2 regions of the Streptomyces poriticola genome follow, and region 2 is predicted to be linked to the other one. Evidence: riboswitches for the same ligand, from Rfam matches in the RefSeq annotation. Region 2 holds a riboswitch; the other holds the start of a gene.
What was found. A riboswitch is a leader RNA that binds a small molecule or an ion and turns the genes downstream of it on or off. The one in region 2 is predicted to bind S-adenosylmethionine.

Region 1: another riboswitch for S-adenosylmethionine. It lies ahead of thrC (threonine synthase); the one in region 2 lies ahead of V5O46_RS01075 (aminotransferase class V-fold PLP-dependent enzyme).

Annotation. Positions count from the first base shown of each region.
Region 1 covers NZ_JBAGKH010000003.1:444,070-451,601, reverse strand. The annotation lists gene V5O46_RS07140 (ABC transporter substrate-binding protein) at 1-164, shown strand, start outside; gene V5O46_RS07135 (DUF3263 domain-containing protein) at 213-449, shown strand; gene otsB (trehalose-phosphatase) at 623-1,522, shown strand; gene V5O46_RS07125 (alpha,alpha-trehalose-phosphate synthase (UDP-forming)) at 1,567-2,970, opposite strand; gene V5O46_RS07120 (hypothetical protein) at 3,081-3,830, shown strand; gene V5O46_RS07115 (glucosyl-3-phosphoglycerate synthase) at 3,852-4,796, opposite strand; SAM riboswitch class I at 4,950-5,118, shown strand; gene thrC (threonine synthase) at 5,137-6,441, shown strand; gene V5O46_RS07105 (MoaD/ThiS family protein) at 6,563-6,838, shown strand; gene V5O46_RS07100 (cold-shock protein) at 7,278-7,481, shown strand.
Region 2 covers NZ_JBAGKH010000001.1:243,672-251,203, forward strand. The annotation lists gene V5O46_RS01060 (response regulator transcription factor) at 1-442, shown strand, start outside; gene V5O46_RS01065 (SLC13 family permease) at 500-1,915, shown strand; gene V5O46_RS01070 (glycerate kinase) at 1,938-3,134, shown strand; gene V5O46_RS01075 (aminotransferase class V-fold PLP-dependent enzyme) at 3,086-4,456, opposite strand; SAM riboswitch class IV at 4,642-4,758, opposite strand; gene trpD (anthranilate phosphoribosyltransferase) at 4,842-5,906, opposite strand; gene qcrB (cytochrome bc1 complex cytochrome b subunit) at 6,047-7,532, opposite strand, start outside.

The DNA of each region.
Region 1 (7,532 bases), on a different contig from region 2:
AGCTGGTGCTCTCCGAGCTGTACCCGGTCGGCAAGACCTCCTGGGCGTCGGTCAGCGCCGACATCAAGAAGCGCATAGGCCAGGCGGTCTCCTCCGGGGGCGACCCGAGGTCGGTCCTCCGGGAGATCCAGGCCACGGCGGTGCGGGCGCAGAGCTCGGAGTAGGCCCGGCGGCTGCACCGGATGTCAGTGGCCGGGGCTACCGTCGGAGACATGGACGACCAGCAGCAGTGGGGCGAGCGGGAGCGGGGCATCCTCGCGCTGGAGCGCCGCGGCTTCCCCGGCCCCGGCGCCAAGGAGCGGGCGATACGCGAGGAGCTGGGCCTGGCGCCCGTCCGCTACTACCAGCTGCTCAACGCCCTGCTGGACGACCCGCGTGCGCTGGCGGCCGACCCGGTCACGGTGAACCGGCTCAGAAGGGTCCGGGAGACCCGCCGAACCGAGCGCTGACGGCCCGGAGCCCCGTCCCGCCCGGCCGGGGGTGGCTCACGCGGCCGGGGGTGGCCCACCCGGCTGGGGGTGGGCCACGCGGCCGGGGGTAGCTCATGCGGCCAAGCGCCCCACCCGGCCGGAAGCGGCCCACGCGAGGCGTGCCCGCCCCCGCGGCGGGATAGTTTCCCGGCATGGGCAGCCCACAGGACTCCACCCCCTCCAATCCCGCCGACCCCACCACCCACTCCGGCAACCCGGCGGACGTCTTGCCGACCCCGGCGGGCCGGGCCGGGCGCGACGGCCTCGCCGCCCTCCTCGCCGACCCCGGCCGTGCGGTGATCGCCCTCGACTTCGACGGCACCCTCGCCCCGATCGTCGCCGACCCCGAACAGGCCCGTGCCCACCCCGACGCCGTCCCCGCCCTGGTGGCGCTGGCCCCGAAGGTCGCCTCCGTCGCGGTGATCACCGGCCGCCCGGCCGCCGTCGCGGTCCGGCACGGCGGCTTCGCGGGTGTGCCCGGCCTGGAACACCTCGTGGTCCTCGGCCACTACGGTGCCGAGCGCTGGGACGCCGCCACCGGTGCGGTCACCGCGCCCGAGCCGCACCCCGGCGTCGCCGCCGTCCGCGCCGAACTCCCCGGCCTGCTGGAGCGGTCCGGGGCCGGGCAGGGCGCCTGGACCGAGGACAAGGGCCGTGCGGTGGCCGTGCACACCCGCCGCGCGGGCGACCCGCAGGCCGCCTTCGAGGCGCTGCGCACCCCGCTGGCCGACCTCGCAACCCGCCACGGCCTGATCGTCGAACCGGGCCGCCTGGTCCTGGAGCTGCGCCCGCCCGGCATGGACAAGGGCGTCGCCCTCCTGGACCACGTCCGCGCCACCGGCGCCGCCGCGGTCCTCTACGCCGGCGACGACCTCGGCGACCTCCCGGCCTATTCCGCCGTCGCCGCCCTCCGCACCGACGGCACCCCCGGCCTCCTGGTCTGCAGCGGCAGCGACGAGGTCACGGCCCTGAGCGAACAGGCGGACGTGGTGGTCGACGGCCCGGCGGGGGTGGTGGGCCTGCTGCGGACCCTGGCGAGCCACCTCACCTGACCCGCGGAGGCCGGGCGCGGCAGGCGGCCCGGAACGCCTGTCCCTCAGCCCCGCAGCGCCGTCAGCTGCTCGACGAACCACCGGCCCGGGGGCAGGGCTGTCGCCGCCGCGGTCAGGCGCTTGGAGCGTTCGGCGCGCTCGCCCGGGGGCATGGTGAGCGCCTCGTGCAGGGCCTGCGCCGTGCGCGTCACGTCGTAGGGGTTGACGACGACCGCGTCCTCGCCCAGCTCCTCGTACGCCCCCGCCTCCCGTGACAGCACCAGGGCGCACCCCTCGTCGGAGACGACCGGCACCTCCTTGGCGACGAGGTTCATGCCGTCCCGGACCGGGTTCACCAGGGCCACGTCCGCCAGCCGGTACGCCGCGAGGGACCGGGCGAAGTCGTCCTTCACATGCAGCACGACCGGCGTCCACCCCGCCGTCCCGTACTCGCCGTTGATCACCTCGGCCACCCGCCGCACCTCGGCGGTGTAGTCCCGGTACACGGCGAGGTCCTGCCGCGACGGATAGGCGAACGCGACGTGCACCACCCGCTCGCGCCACTCCGGCCGGTCGGCCAGCAGCTGCCGGTAGGCCAGCAGCCCGCGCACGATGTTCTTGGACAGCTCGGTCCGGTCCACCCGGACGATCGCCTTCCGGGCGGTCCCCTCCGGACCCGTGCCGATCTCCGCCCGCAGCGCCGCCAGCCGCTCGTCCACGTCGGCCTCGTGCGACCGCCGCCGCAGGAACTCCGCGTCGGCACCGAGGCCGTGCACCCCGATCCGGGTGTCCCCGAGCCCGCCGACCAGCGTCTCGCAGCACCGCGTGAACGCCTCGGCCCAGCGGTGCGTCAGGAACCCGAGCCGGTCGGCGCCCAGCATGCCGCGCAGCAGCTGCCCGGCGATGTCGTCGGGCAGCATCCGGAAGTACTCCACCGGCGCCCACGGTGTGTGCGAGAAGTGGCCGATGCGCAGGTCCGGCCGGAGAGCGCGGAGCATCCCCGGGACCAGCGCCAGGTGGTAGTCCTGCACGATCGCGACCGCGCCCTCGGCGGCCTCCTCGGCCAGCGCCTCGGCGAAGGCCCGGTTGTACGTCTCGTACGACGCCCACTGCCGCCGGAACTCCGCGTCGAAGACCGGCTCCAGCGGGGTCTGGTAGAGCATGTGGTGGACGAACCACAGCACCGAGTTGGCGATGCCGTTGTAGGCGTCGGTGTGCACCTCGGCCGGGATGTCCAGCATCCGTACGCCCGGCTCACCGGTGCCGCGCCGCACCGCCGCACGGTCGCCGTCGCCGAGCGCCGAGCACACCCACAGCGCCCCCGCGTCCGGACCGATCGCGGACAGCCCGGAGACCAGCCCTCCGCCGCCCCGTTTCGCCTGCAGCGAGCCGTCCTCCCGGACCTCGTACGAGACCGGCCCACGGTTGGAGGCCACCAGGACCCGGGCAGCACCGAACGTCGAAGCCATAGCCCTCAACCTAGCCCGGCCCGGAAACGCTCAAACGTTCCCACACGCCGTCCGGCTGCGATTCGGTCACATCACTTGTGTGGGTGATGTGAAGGGGCTGAGGATGCGTCATGCATCTCGTACGTCTCCGCCGCACCCTCGGCACCACCGCCCTGCTCGCCGCCTCCTCGCTCGTGCTGGCCGGCTGCGGCAGCGGTGACGGCAGCACGACGGCGGACGAAGGGCCTGCGTCGGCCGCCCCCGTGCAGGCCTCGGCGACCACCGGCAGCACGCCGAGCCCGACCCCCACGCCGACCCCGACCCCCACGCCGACCCCGACCCCCACGCCGACCCCTCCTCCGGCCGCCGCCACGCTGCCGGACCAGACCGGCCGGACGATCGGCTCGGCCGTCTCCGCGGCGAAGTCGGCGGGCCTGGCCCACGCCGTCTACCTCCAGGACACCGGCCTGACCCTGGACGGCGGCGGACAACGGGCCTCCTCCTGGCGGACCGGCGAGGAGGTCTGCGGCCAGATCGACGACCCCGACGACCTGAACGGCTCCTTCGACGTGGCGTTCACCGTCCCGCGCGACGGCCGCGACTGCGCCGGGGAACTGCTGCACACGCCGGCACCGGCACCGACGCCGGCGGAGACCCGCACGTCCGGGTCGGGCGGCGGCTCGTCGGGCGGCGGCTCGACCGGGGGCGGCGGCAGCCAGGACTGCGCGATCATGAGCCCGGCCGGCAACTGCTACGCCGACGGTCAGTTCTGCGCGAAGCGGCACCGCGGACTGAGCACCCACGGACGCGGTGGCGAGTACCTCACCTGCAGCAGGGACAGCGCCGGCCGCTGGCGCTGGTCGGACGGTGTCCCCGGCTGACGACGCAGCCGGCCGCCGCGCTCAGGCCACCTTCCGGGCCGCGTACTCCGGGATCTCCGCCATCGGCGGCCGCTCCTCGGTGTCCACCGAGTAGGTGCGTGGCTCGAAACCGTCCTCCGCACGCTCGAACTGGGTGAGGGAGGGCCGGACGAGGTGGCCGCGGGCCAGCCGGAGCTGGGCGGTGCGGTAGATCGCGGCGGCCATCCGGCCCAGGGCCTGGCCGTCCTGGTGCCGGTGCTTGCGCACCCCGACGTCCACCTGGGCCAGGGCGTCCAGCCCCGCCAGGTGCAGGGCGTCGACCAGCATCCCCAGCTCCACGCCGTAGCCGACGGGGAAGGGCAGCTGCTCCAGCAGGGACCGGCGGGCCGCGTACTCGCCGCCCAGCGGCTGGACGAAGCCGGCCAGCTGGGGCCAGTGCATGTTCAGCAGCGGACGCGCCATGAGCTCGGTGACCCGGCCGCCCTGACCGGGCGCGCCGCCCAGCGGACGGTCGTACATGGCCTTGACCAGCGCCACCTCCGGGTCGGTGAGCAGCGGGCCGACGATCCCGGAGACGAAGTCGGAGGAGAACTCGCGCAGGTCGGCGTCGACGAAGCAGACGATGTCACCGCCGGTGACCAGCAGCGACCGCCACAGCACCTCGCCCTTGCCGGGCACCGCCGGGATCCGGGGCAGGATCGCGTCCCGGTGGACGACCCGGGCCCCGGCCGCCGCGGCCACCTGCGCCGTGCGGTCGGTCGAGCCGGAGTCGACGACCACGATCTCGTCGACCAGCGGCACCTGCTCCACCAGGTCGTGGCGGAGGACCGCGACGATGTCGCCGACGGTCTCCTCCTCGTTCAGGGCGGGGAGCACGACGCTGACCGACTGGCCGGTGGCGCGTTTGGCCGTCATGATCTGGTGCAGCGGCCGGTCGCTCACGGACCAGGAGCGTGCGATCAGCCAGCGCTCGACTTCTTCCAGCACGATCAGCGGCTCCTCCCTGTCGGACCGGCACGCGTGCGTGCCGCCCGTCTCGCGGTTCGGACGACTATCTCAATGGTCCTGGCCTTCGGTTACAGTCTTGAACAACGCGGATGACCGTCGCATGTCGGGGTCACCGCGGCCACAACCGCATACAGCTCATCCAGAGGGGCAGAGGGACACGGCCCGATGAAGCCCCGGCAACCCTCCAGCCGGTACTCGTAGACCGCTGCCGATCTCGGCGCGACAGGTCTCCGCGAGGCTCCCGGCTCGGGAAGGTGCCAAGTCCGTCTCACGGCGAGATGCGTCGTGGGGAAGATGAGGAGAAAGGGCCTCGCCTCACATGGCTGTGCAGACTGTTGCAACCGACACCGACACCGACACCGACTCCGCCGCCTCCGCCGTGGATCTCGGTCCCGCCGCGGCGCTCTCCTGCCGCGAGTGCGGCCACCGCGTGCCGCTCGGCCCGGTCTTCGCCTGCGAGGAGTGTTTCGGCCCGCTGGAGATCGCCTACGACTTCTCCGCCTACGACACGGAGGAGCTGCGGGCGCGTATCGAGGCCGGCCCCGCGAACATCTGGCGTTACGCACCGCTGCTGCCCGTCCCGGCGGACGTGGCCGGCAAGCCGAACCTCAACCCCGGCTGGACCAAGCTGGTCGAGGCCGGCAACCTCGCCCGCGAACTGGGGATCACCGGCGGGCTCTACATCAAGGACGACTCCGGCAACCCGACCCACTCCTTCAAGGACCGGGTCGTCGCCCAGGCGCTGGAGGCCGCCCGGGTCTTCGGCTTCACCACGCTGTCCTGCTCCTCCACCGGCAACCTGGCCGGCGCCGTCGGTGCCGCCGCCGCCCGCGCCGGCTTCCGCTCCTGCGTGTTCATCCCGCACGACCTGGAGCAGGGCAAGGTCGTCATGGCCGCGGTGTACGGCGGTGAACTCGTCGGCATCGAGGGCAATTACGACGACGTGAACCGCTTCTGCTCCGAGCTGATCGGCGACCCGGCCGGCGAGGGCTGGGGCTTCGTCAACGTCAATCTGCGGCCGTACTACGCGGAGGGGTCGAAGACCCTGGCGTACGAGATCTGCGAGCAGCTCGGCTGGCAGCTGCCCGACCAGATCGTCGTCCCGATCGCCTCCGGCTCGCAGCTCACGAAGATCGACAAGGGGCTGCAGGAACTGATCAGGCTCGGGCTGGTGGAGGACCGGCCGTACAAGATCTTCGGCGCGCAGGCCGCGGGCTGCTCACCGGTGTCCGCGGCCTTCAAGGCCGGCCACGACGTGGTACGCCCCCAGAAGCCGGACACCATCGCCAAGTCGCTGGCCATCGGCAATCCGGCGGACGGGCCGTACGTCCTCGACATCGCCCGGCGTACGGGTGGTGCGGTGGAGGACGTGACGGACGAGCAGGTCGTCGATGCGATCAAGCTGCTGGCGCGGACCGAGGGGATCTTCGCGGAGACCGCGGGGGGTGTGACGGTCGGCGTCACGAAGAAGCTGATCGAGAACGGTCTCCTCGACCCGGCCCGGTCCACGGTGGTCCTCAACACGGGTGACGGCCTGAAGACGCTGGACGCGGTGGCGGGCACCGGGCTCACCGCGACGATCCGCCCGAACCTCGACGCGTTCCATGAGGCCGGTCTCGCGTAACAGCCGCCTGTACGGCGTCCGCGGGCCGGGCGGGGGCCGGCCGCGCGCCCGGGCGGCGGCAGCCGCACATCCACCACAGCCCCGCGCCCCCGGGGCGCTACCCGACCGGAGGTCACCAGCAATGAGCGTCACCGTCCGCATCCCCACCATCCTGCGCACCTACACCGGCGGCCGGGCCGAGGTGAGCGCCGAGGGGACGACCCTCGCGCAGGTCATCGAGGACCTGGAGAAGAACCACACCGGGATCGCTGCGCGGGTCCTGGACGACCAGGGCAAGCTGCGCCGCTTCGTCAACGTCTACGTCAACGACGACGACGTCCGGTTCGAGCAGGGCCTCGAGACGGCGACCCCGGACGGGGCCGGAGTCTCCATCATCCCGGCGGTCGCCGGCGGCTGACCGGAACGTCCGTTACCAACGGTAATGTTGGTGACATAGGGTTTTCCCTATTGCCCCCTCCGTGAGAGATGCGGAGGGGGCAATTCCGTGTGATTGAGCGCGGTACAGTTGGGGAACGCGCTCCGGATCGTGCGGTCGGAAGCCCTGAATTCCTGCCGCACGCCCGACAAGATGCAGCCAAACTCCGGGTGTCTTTCGCGGCTTTTGCTCCGTTCGCCCGGCCCGACTTGCCCCGGAATCGCACGAATTCTCGCCACATTCCGGACCGGGTGCGTCCAGAATTCTCGTCCGATTGACCTGTTGCAGACGGCAGTTGGACAGATACATTCAGCCGCGGTCGACGCGTTCCGGCGCACGCCCCCAACCGTTGGGGGGTGAGGTCTGACCCGGATCCGCGAAGTGCGGATCTGTGCAAGGGCCAGTAATAGGGGAGTTAGGCATGGCTCAGGGCACCGTCAAGTGGTTCAACGCGGAGAAGGGGTACGGCTTCATCGCGGTCGACGGTGGTGCGGATGTTTTCGTCCACTACAGCGCGATCCAGATGGACGGCTACCGCACCCTGGAAGAGGGCCAGCGGGTCGAGTTCGAGATCTCGCAGGGTCAGAAGGGCCCGCAGGCCGACATGGTTCGCGTCACCGCCTGAAACGCGCGGTCAACCGCAGCGAACGGTCTTCATCGGAGGGCCCGCACCCGC
Region 2 (7,532 bases):
GGTGATCGTGCTGACCGCGCGGGACTCGGTCCGGGACACGGTGGCCGGTCTGGAGGGCGGCGCCGACGACTGGATGACCAAGCCGTTCCGGTTCGAGGAGCTGCTCGCCCGCATCCGGCTGCGGCTGCGCACGGCGGCCCGGGCGCCGGAGGTGACGGTGCTGAGGTCGGGTGCGCTCAGCCTGGACCTGCGCACCCGCCGGGCCCGGGCCGGGGAGCGCACCGTCGATCTGACGGCGCGTGAGTTCGTCCTGCTGGAGCTGTTCCTGCGCCACCCGGGGCAGGTGCTCTCCCGCGAGCAGATCCTCTCCCATGTGTGGGGCTACGACTTCGACCCGGGCTCCAACATCGTGGACGTGTACGTACGGGCGCTGCGCAAGAAGCTCGGGGCGCACGCGGTGGAGACGGTGCGCGGGATGGGGTACCGGCTCCCGGCCTGGTGAAGTTTCCTTCATGTGCGGCTCATCGACGGCTCACGGCACCGGTGAACCCTCGATGACGTGACGCCGAACCTCCGCCTGACCACGGCCCTGTGCACGGCGCTGTCGCTGTGTGCGCTGCTGGCGGTCCCCGCCGGCTTCCCCGGCCTGAGCGGCGACGCGCGCCTGACCCTGGCCGTGTTCGCCCTGGCCACCTGCGCCTGGATCGGCACGCCGGTCGACGACACCTACATCGCACTGGGCGCCGGGCTGGCGCTGACCGCCACCGGCGTGATCAGCAGCGACACCCTGTTCGGCACTCTCGGCGACTCCACGGTGTGGCTGCTGATCTGCGCCTTCGTGCTGGCCGCGGCGGTGACCGGGACCGGGCTCGCGGGCCGGGCGGCGGCGTTCCTGGTCGGCGGGGCGCGCACGGTACGGCAGTTGGTGCATCTGACCACCGCCGCGCTGGTCGTCACGGCGTTCGCGGTGCCGGCCACCTCGGGCCGGGCGGCGCTTGCGCTGCCGGTGTTCCTGGCGCTGGCCAGGGCGCTCGCCGACCGCAGGCGGCTGGTGGTGATGCTGGCGCTGCTGTTCCCGACGGTGATCCTGCTGTCGGCGGTGGCGACGCTGATCGGCGCCGGCGCCCATCTGATCACGGTGTCGGTGCTGTGGGAGGCGACCGGGCACCGGATCGGCTTCACCGAATGGCTGCTGCTGGGCCTGCCGCTGGCCGCGGCCTCATCGCACCTCGCCGCGGAGACGGTGCTGTGGACCACGACCCGGCGCGCGGATCGCAGGGGTCCGGTGCGGATCACGGCGGAGGAGATCCAGCGGCACAGCGAGAACCCGGTCACCGGCTGCTGGACACAGCCCGAGAAGCGCTGCGCCCTGCTGCTGGCCACCGTCGTCGCCCTGTGGTGCAGTGAGCCGCTGCACCGGGTGCCGCCCGCGGTCGTCGCCCTGATCGGCGCGGTCGTCGCGGCCTCCCCCGCCCTGGGCACGGTCCGGCTGAAGGACGCGCTGCGGACGGTGCCCTGGTCGCTGCTGCTGTTCATGGCGGCGACGATGGCGATGGGCGTCGCGCTCGCCGACTCCGGCGCCGCGACATGGCTGGTGTCCGGACTGCCCGTGGACATCGGGCCGGGCGTCTTCCTCGCCGTGGTGGTCACGGTCAGCACCGCGGCCCATCTGGTGCTGCAGTCCCGGTCGGCCCGTGCCTCGGTGCTGGTCCCGCTGGTGGTCGCCGCGGCCGTCGGCGCGGGCGTCAACCCGGTCGCCGCGGCACTGGCGTCCACGGCCGCCGCCGGGTTCTGCCACACCCTTCCGGCCTCCGCCAAGCCGGTCACCCTCTTCGCGGAGCTGCCCGGCACCCCCACCTACACCCCGCGCGACCTGCTGCGGCTGTCCGCCGTGCTGGCCCCGCTGACCGCCGCGCTCGTGCTGCTCTTCGCCACCGCCGTCTGGCCGCTGCTCGGCGTGCCCGTGACCCGCTGACGCAGTCCGAAGGAGTCCCGCCATGCTCAACCGTGTCGTCGTCGCCCCCAGCGGCTTCAAGGAGTCCCTGTCCGCCCAGGCCGCCGCCGACGCCATCGCCGCCGGGGTGCGCCGTGTCCTGCCGGTCGCCGAGATCGACCGTGTCCCGCTGGTGGACGGCGGCGAGGGCACCGCGGTCGCACTGGCCGCCGCGACCGGCGGACGGCTGGTGGCGCTGGCCGCGACCGGCCCGGTCGGCGAGCGGGTCGGCACCCACTTCGCGCTGCTCGGCTCCCGGGACACGGCGGTGGTGGAGATGGCGGCGGTGGCGGGCCTCGCCCTGGTGCCGCGTGCCCTGCGCGACCCGGGCGCCACCACCACGTACGGCGTCGGCGAACTGATCCGCGCCGCGCTGGACACCGGGGTGCGGCGCATCCTGGTCGGCTGCGGTGACTCGGGCACCTCGGACGGGGGCGCCGGAGCGCTCCAGGCCCTCGGCGCCCGGCTGCTGGACGCGGACGGCTTCGAACTGCCGCCCGGCGGGCGGGAGCTGACCCGCCTGGCGCGGATCGACCGGACCGGTCTGGACCCCCGGCTGCGCGACGTCGAGCTGGTCGTGGCCTGCAACCCGTTCAACGTGCTGTGCGGCGAGCGGGGTGTGGCCCGGGTGTTCGGCCCGCAGAAGGGCGCCACCCCGGCGCAGGTCGAGCAGCTCTCGGCCGGGCTGGAGAACTGGGCGTACGTCCTCACCCGGGACCTGGCCGGGACCGGCACCGATCTGCGCTCCGGCCCCGGCACCGGCGCCTCCGGCGGGCTGGGCGCGGGCCTGGCGGCCCTGGGCGGCACGCTGCTGCCCCGCTTCGAGGTGCTGCTGGACCAGCTGGACCTGGACGAGCGCCTGGCCCGCGCCGACCTGGTGCTGACCGCCGAGGGCGCCCTGGACCACCAGACGCCGCGCGGCAAGGTACCGGCCGAGGTCGCCCGCCGGGCCAAGCGCTACGGGCGTCCGGTGCTGGCCCTGGCCGGCACCCTCGGCGAGGGCGCGCAGGAGGTGCCGGGGGTGGACGCCTGCCACGGCATCCTGCCCGCGCCGATGGCCCTGGCGGAGGCGCTGGTGCGGGGCGCGGAACTGCTCACGGACGCCACGGAGCGGGCTCTGCGGATGATCCTGCTGGGCGCGCGGCTGCCGGCTCACGCGCCCGAGGTGTCAGGGACGCAACGGCCGTCCTCGGTGCGGTAGTTCCACCGGGCACCGTTGCGCACCAGCTCCCGTGCGGCGGTCACGAACCGCTCGACGTGCTCGTCCGGGGTGCCCGCGCCGAAGCTGACCCGGATGGCGTTGAGGGACTTCTCGCCGGGCGCGGCCTCGGGCGACCCGCACTCGCCCTGCGTCTGCGGGTCGCTGCCGAGCAGGGTGCGCACCAGCGGGTGGGCGCAGAACAGCCCGTCGCGCACCCCGATGCCGTACTCGGCGGACAGCGCGGCGGCGAAGTGGGAGCTGTTCCAGCCGTCGACGACGAAGGAGAGCACTCCGACCCTGGGCGCGTCGTCGCCGAAGAGGGACAGGAACCGCACCTCAGGGACGTCGGCGAGGCCTTCCCGGACGGTGTCGATCAGCCGGCCCTCGCGGGCGACCAGCGTGTCGAACCCGGCCTCGGTGAGCGCCCGGCAGGCGGAGGCGATGGCGTAGGCACCGATCACGTTGGGCGAGCCGGCCTCGTGCCGGGCGGCACTGTCGTGCCACTCGACGTCCACTCCCCCGTCGGCGCGCCGGCCGACCCTGCGGCTGGCGCCGCCGCCCGCCAGGTACGGCTCGGCCGCGCGCAGCCAGTCGGCGCGGCCGGCCAGCACCCCGGAGCCGAAGGGGGCGTACAGCTTGTGTCCGGAGAAAGCGACCCAGTCGACGTCCAGGTCGGTCACGCTCACCGGGTGGTGCGGGGCGAGCTGCGCGGCGTCCAGGACGATACGGGCACCGTGGGCGTGCGCGGCGGCGGTCAGCTCGCGCACCGGCCACAGCTCGCCGGTGACGTTGGAGGCGCCGGTGACACAGACCAGTGCGGGGCCGTACGGTTCGCGGTCGGCGAGGGCGCGCTCCAGGGTCTCCACCGCCCGGCGGGGGGTGCGCGGGGCGTCCAGGTAGGTGACGTCGGCGTCCCGCCAGGGCAGCAGCGAGGCGTGGTGCTCGGTCTCGAAGACGAACACCCGGCAGCCGGCCGGGAGTGCGGCGGCGAGCAGGTTGAGGGAGTCGGTGGTGGACCGGGTGAAGACCACCTGGTCCCCGTCGCGGCAGTCGAGGAACCCGGCGACGGCCCGGCGGGCGTTCTCGAACAGGTCGGTGGAGAGCTGCGACAGGTATCCGGCGCCGCGGTGCACGCTGCCGTAGTACGGCGCGTAGGCCGCGACGTCGTCCCAGACCCGCTGCAGCGCGGGCGCGCTGGCCGCGTAGTCGAGGGCGGCGTAGCCGACCTCGCCGCCGGTGACGAGCGGGACGGTGACATCCCGGCCCAGCACGGGCAGCGGGGTACGGACGGACCGGTCGGCGGCAGCGGTGGTGACAGACATGGGGGTACTCCCGTACAGGCAGGCGGAACCCACCACGCGAGCGCGCACGGCTCGAGCGTGGAAGGGAATGGCGAAAGGGGTGCGGAGGCGGGGCTCGGCGGCCCTAGCGCATTCGCTGATTCACGGAAGGCTCCCTCGAACGACCAGGACCCCTGGCCCCACGCCCCGATCAGCGGCGTGTGAGGGGTCCGCGCTTGCCGCAGACCCTGCTGTCCGCGACCTGGTCCTCACCCGGGGCACCCCGCCACGGACGGAGGGTTGCCGGACAGTCGGCCGGGGCCGCATGACTGTCGCTCATGACCTGGGAGGAAAGTACGCGACACGATCGACGTCCCGCAACCCGGGTCCGGATCGCGGGACGTACGGCTCGTCCACGGGGCGGTGTTCAGGCGTTGCTGGCCGCCACCCAGTGCTCCAGAATCCGCTTGGCGGACCCCGAGTCGATGGATTCGGCGGCCTTGGCCATCCCGGCGCGGATCCGGTCGGTCAGCGGGCCGGTGCCCGGCCGGAGCGCCACCAGGGCCGCCGCCGAGTTCAGCAGCACCGCGTCGCGCACCGGGCCCTGCTCGCCGTCGAGCAGCCGCCGGGCCACGTCCGCGTTGTACGAGGCGTCGGCGCCGCGCAGCGCCTCCACCGGGACCAGCTCGATGCCGACGTCGCGCGGGTCGAAGGTCTCCTCGGCGACCTTGCCGTCGCGGACCTCCCACACCCGGGAGGTGGCGGTGGTGGTCAGCTCGTCGAGGCCGTCGTCGCCGCGGAACACCAGCGAGGAGTTGCCGCGCTCGGCGAAGACACCGGCGATGATCGGCGCCATCCGGGCGTCGGCGACGCCGATGGCCTGGGCGCGCACCTTGGCGGGGTTGGTCAGCGGACCGAGGAAGTTGAACACGGTCCGGATGCCGAGCTGGCCGCGGGCGGCGGCCACATGCCGCAGCGACGGATGGAACTTCACGGCGAAGCAGAAGGTGATCCCGGCCTCCTCGGCGACCTCCGCCACCCGCTGCGGTGTCAGCTCCAGGTTGACGCCGAGCTTCTCCAGCACGTCGGAGGCGCCGGAGGCCGAGGACGCGGCGCGGTTGCCGTGCTTGACGACCTTGGCGCCGGTGCCTGCCACGACGATCGCGGACATGGTGGAGATGTTGACGGTCCTGGCGCCGTCGCCGCCGGTGCCGACGATGTCGACGGTGTCCCCCGGCACCTCGATCACCCTGGCGTGGTCGTACATCGTGCGGACCAGACCGGTGATCTCCTCGACGGTCTCGCCCTTGGCGCGCAGCGCCACCGCGAACCCGGCGATCTGCGCGTCGGTGGCCTCGCCGCGCATGATCAGGTCCATCGCCCAGGCGGTGTCGTCCGCCGTCAGGTCACGGCCGCCGAGCAGACCGTTCAGCAGGGCGGGCCAGGTGCGGCCCGCCGCGGTGTCGCCTCCAGCGGGGGTCACAGCGCTCATCAGCCGCTCCTGGGTCGTAGACGGGAATCCGGCGGGCCGGAGTCCGGGGACAGGCTCCACCCTATCGACCCCGCGGCACGGCCAGGGGCCCCGTCCGAACACCGGACGGGGCCCCTGGCGGATGTGGCGACGCGGGAGGATCAGTGGTGGCCGTGGCCGCTGGTGATCTCCTGGTACTCCTCGACGGTCGGCTTGGGAATCTGGTTCCCCTCGCCGTAGTAGGCGTTGCTGAGCTTGGCGCGGAGCTTCTCGGAGCCCTTCACCTTGCGGCGGACGCCGTTCTCGTCGACCTCCGGGCCGATCTCGGCCGGCTGGTACTGGTCGTGCGCCGTGAGGTTGTGCAGCGCCTCCTGGCTGAGCGGCTCGTGCACCTCGATGAACTCACCGTGCGGCAGGCGCTTGATGATGCCGGTCTCGCGACCGTGCAGCACCTTCTCCTTGTCCCGGCGCTGCAGGCCGAGGCAGATCCGCTTGGTGATCACGAACGCGATGACCGGACCGGCGAAGAAGCCGATGCGGACGAACCAGGTGACCGCGTTGATCGACAGGTCGAAGTGCGTGGCCACGATGTCGTTGCCACCGCCGATCAGCATGATCATGTACGCGGTGATCCAGGCGACACCGAAGCCGGTGCGGGTCGGGGCGTTGCGCGGGCGGTCCAGGATGTGGTGCTCACGCTTGTCCCCGGTGACCCAGGACTCGATGAACGGGTACAGGGCGATCGCGCCGAGGAACAGGCCGAAGATCACCAGTGGCACGAACACGCCGAGCACCAGCGTGTGGCCCCAGAAGTTGACCTCCCAGCCGGGCATGGCGCGGACCAGGCCCTCGGCGAAGCCCATGTACCAGTCGGGCTGGGCGCCGGTGGACACCAGGTCCGGCCGGTAGGGGCCCAGGTTCCAGATCGGGTTGACCGACGCGACGGCGGACAGGGCCGCGATGAGGCCGAAGACCAGGAAGAAGAAGCCGCCGGCCTTGGCCATGTACACCGGCAGCAGCGGCATGCCGACGACGTTCTTGTTGTTCTTGCCGGGGCCCGCGAACTGCGTGTGCTTGTGGTAGAAGACCAGGATCAGGTGGCCCACCACCAGGCCGAGCATGATGCCCGGCAGCAGCAGGATGTGGATCGAGTAGAACCGGGCGATGAAGTCGTCGCCGGGGAACTCGCCGCCGAACAGGAACATCGAGATGTACGTGCCGACGATCGGCACGGACAGGATCGCGCCCTGGGTGAAGCGGACACCGGTACCGGAGAGCAGGTCGTCCGGGAGCGAGTAGCCGGTGAAACCGGTGAACATGCCCAGGACGAACAGCAGGAAGCCGAACAGCCAGTTGATCTCACGCGGCTTGCGGAACGCGCCGGTGAAGAAGACGCGCATCATGTGCACGAACATGCCGGCGAGGAAGATGATCGCCGCCCAGTGGTGGATCTGCCGGATCAGCAGACCGCCGCGCACGTCGAAGCTGATGTCGAGCGTCGACTTGTAGGCCTCGCTCATCAGCTGGCCCTGCATCGGGATGTAGCTGCCGTGGTACTCCACCTCGTTCATCGACGGGTGGAAGAACAGCGTCAGGTACACACCCGTGAGGATGATGATGATGAAGCTGTAGAGGCAGATCTCGCCC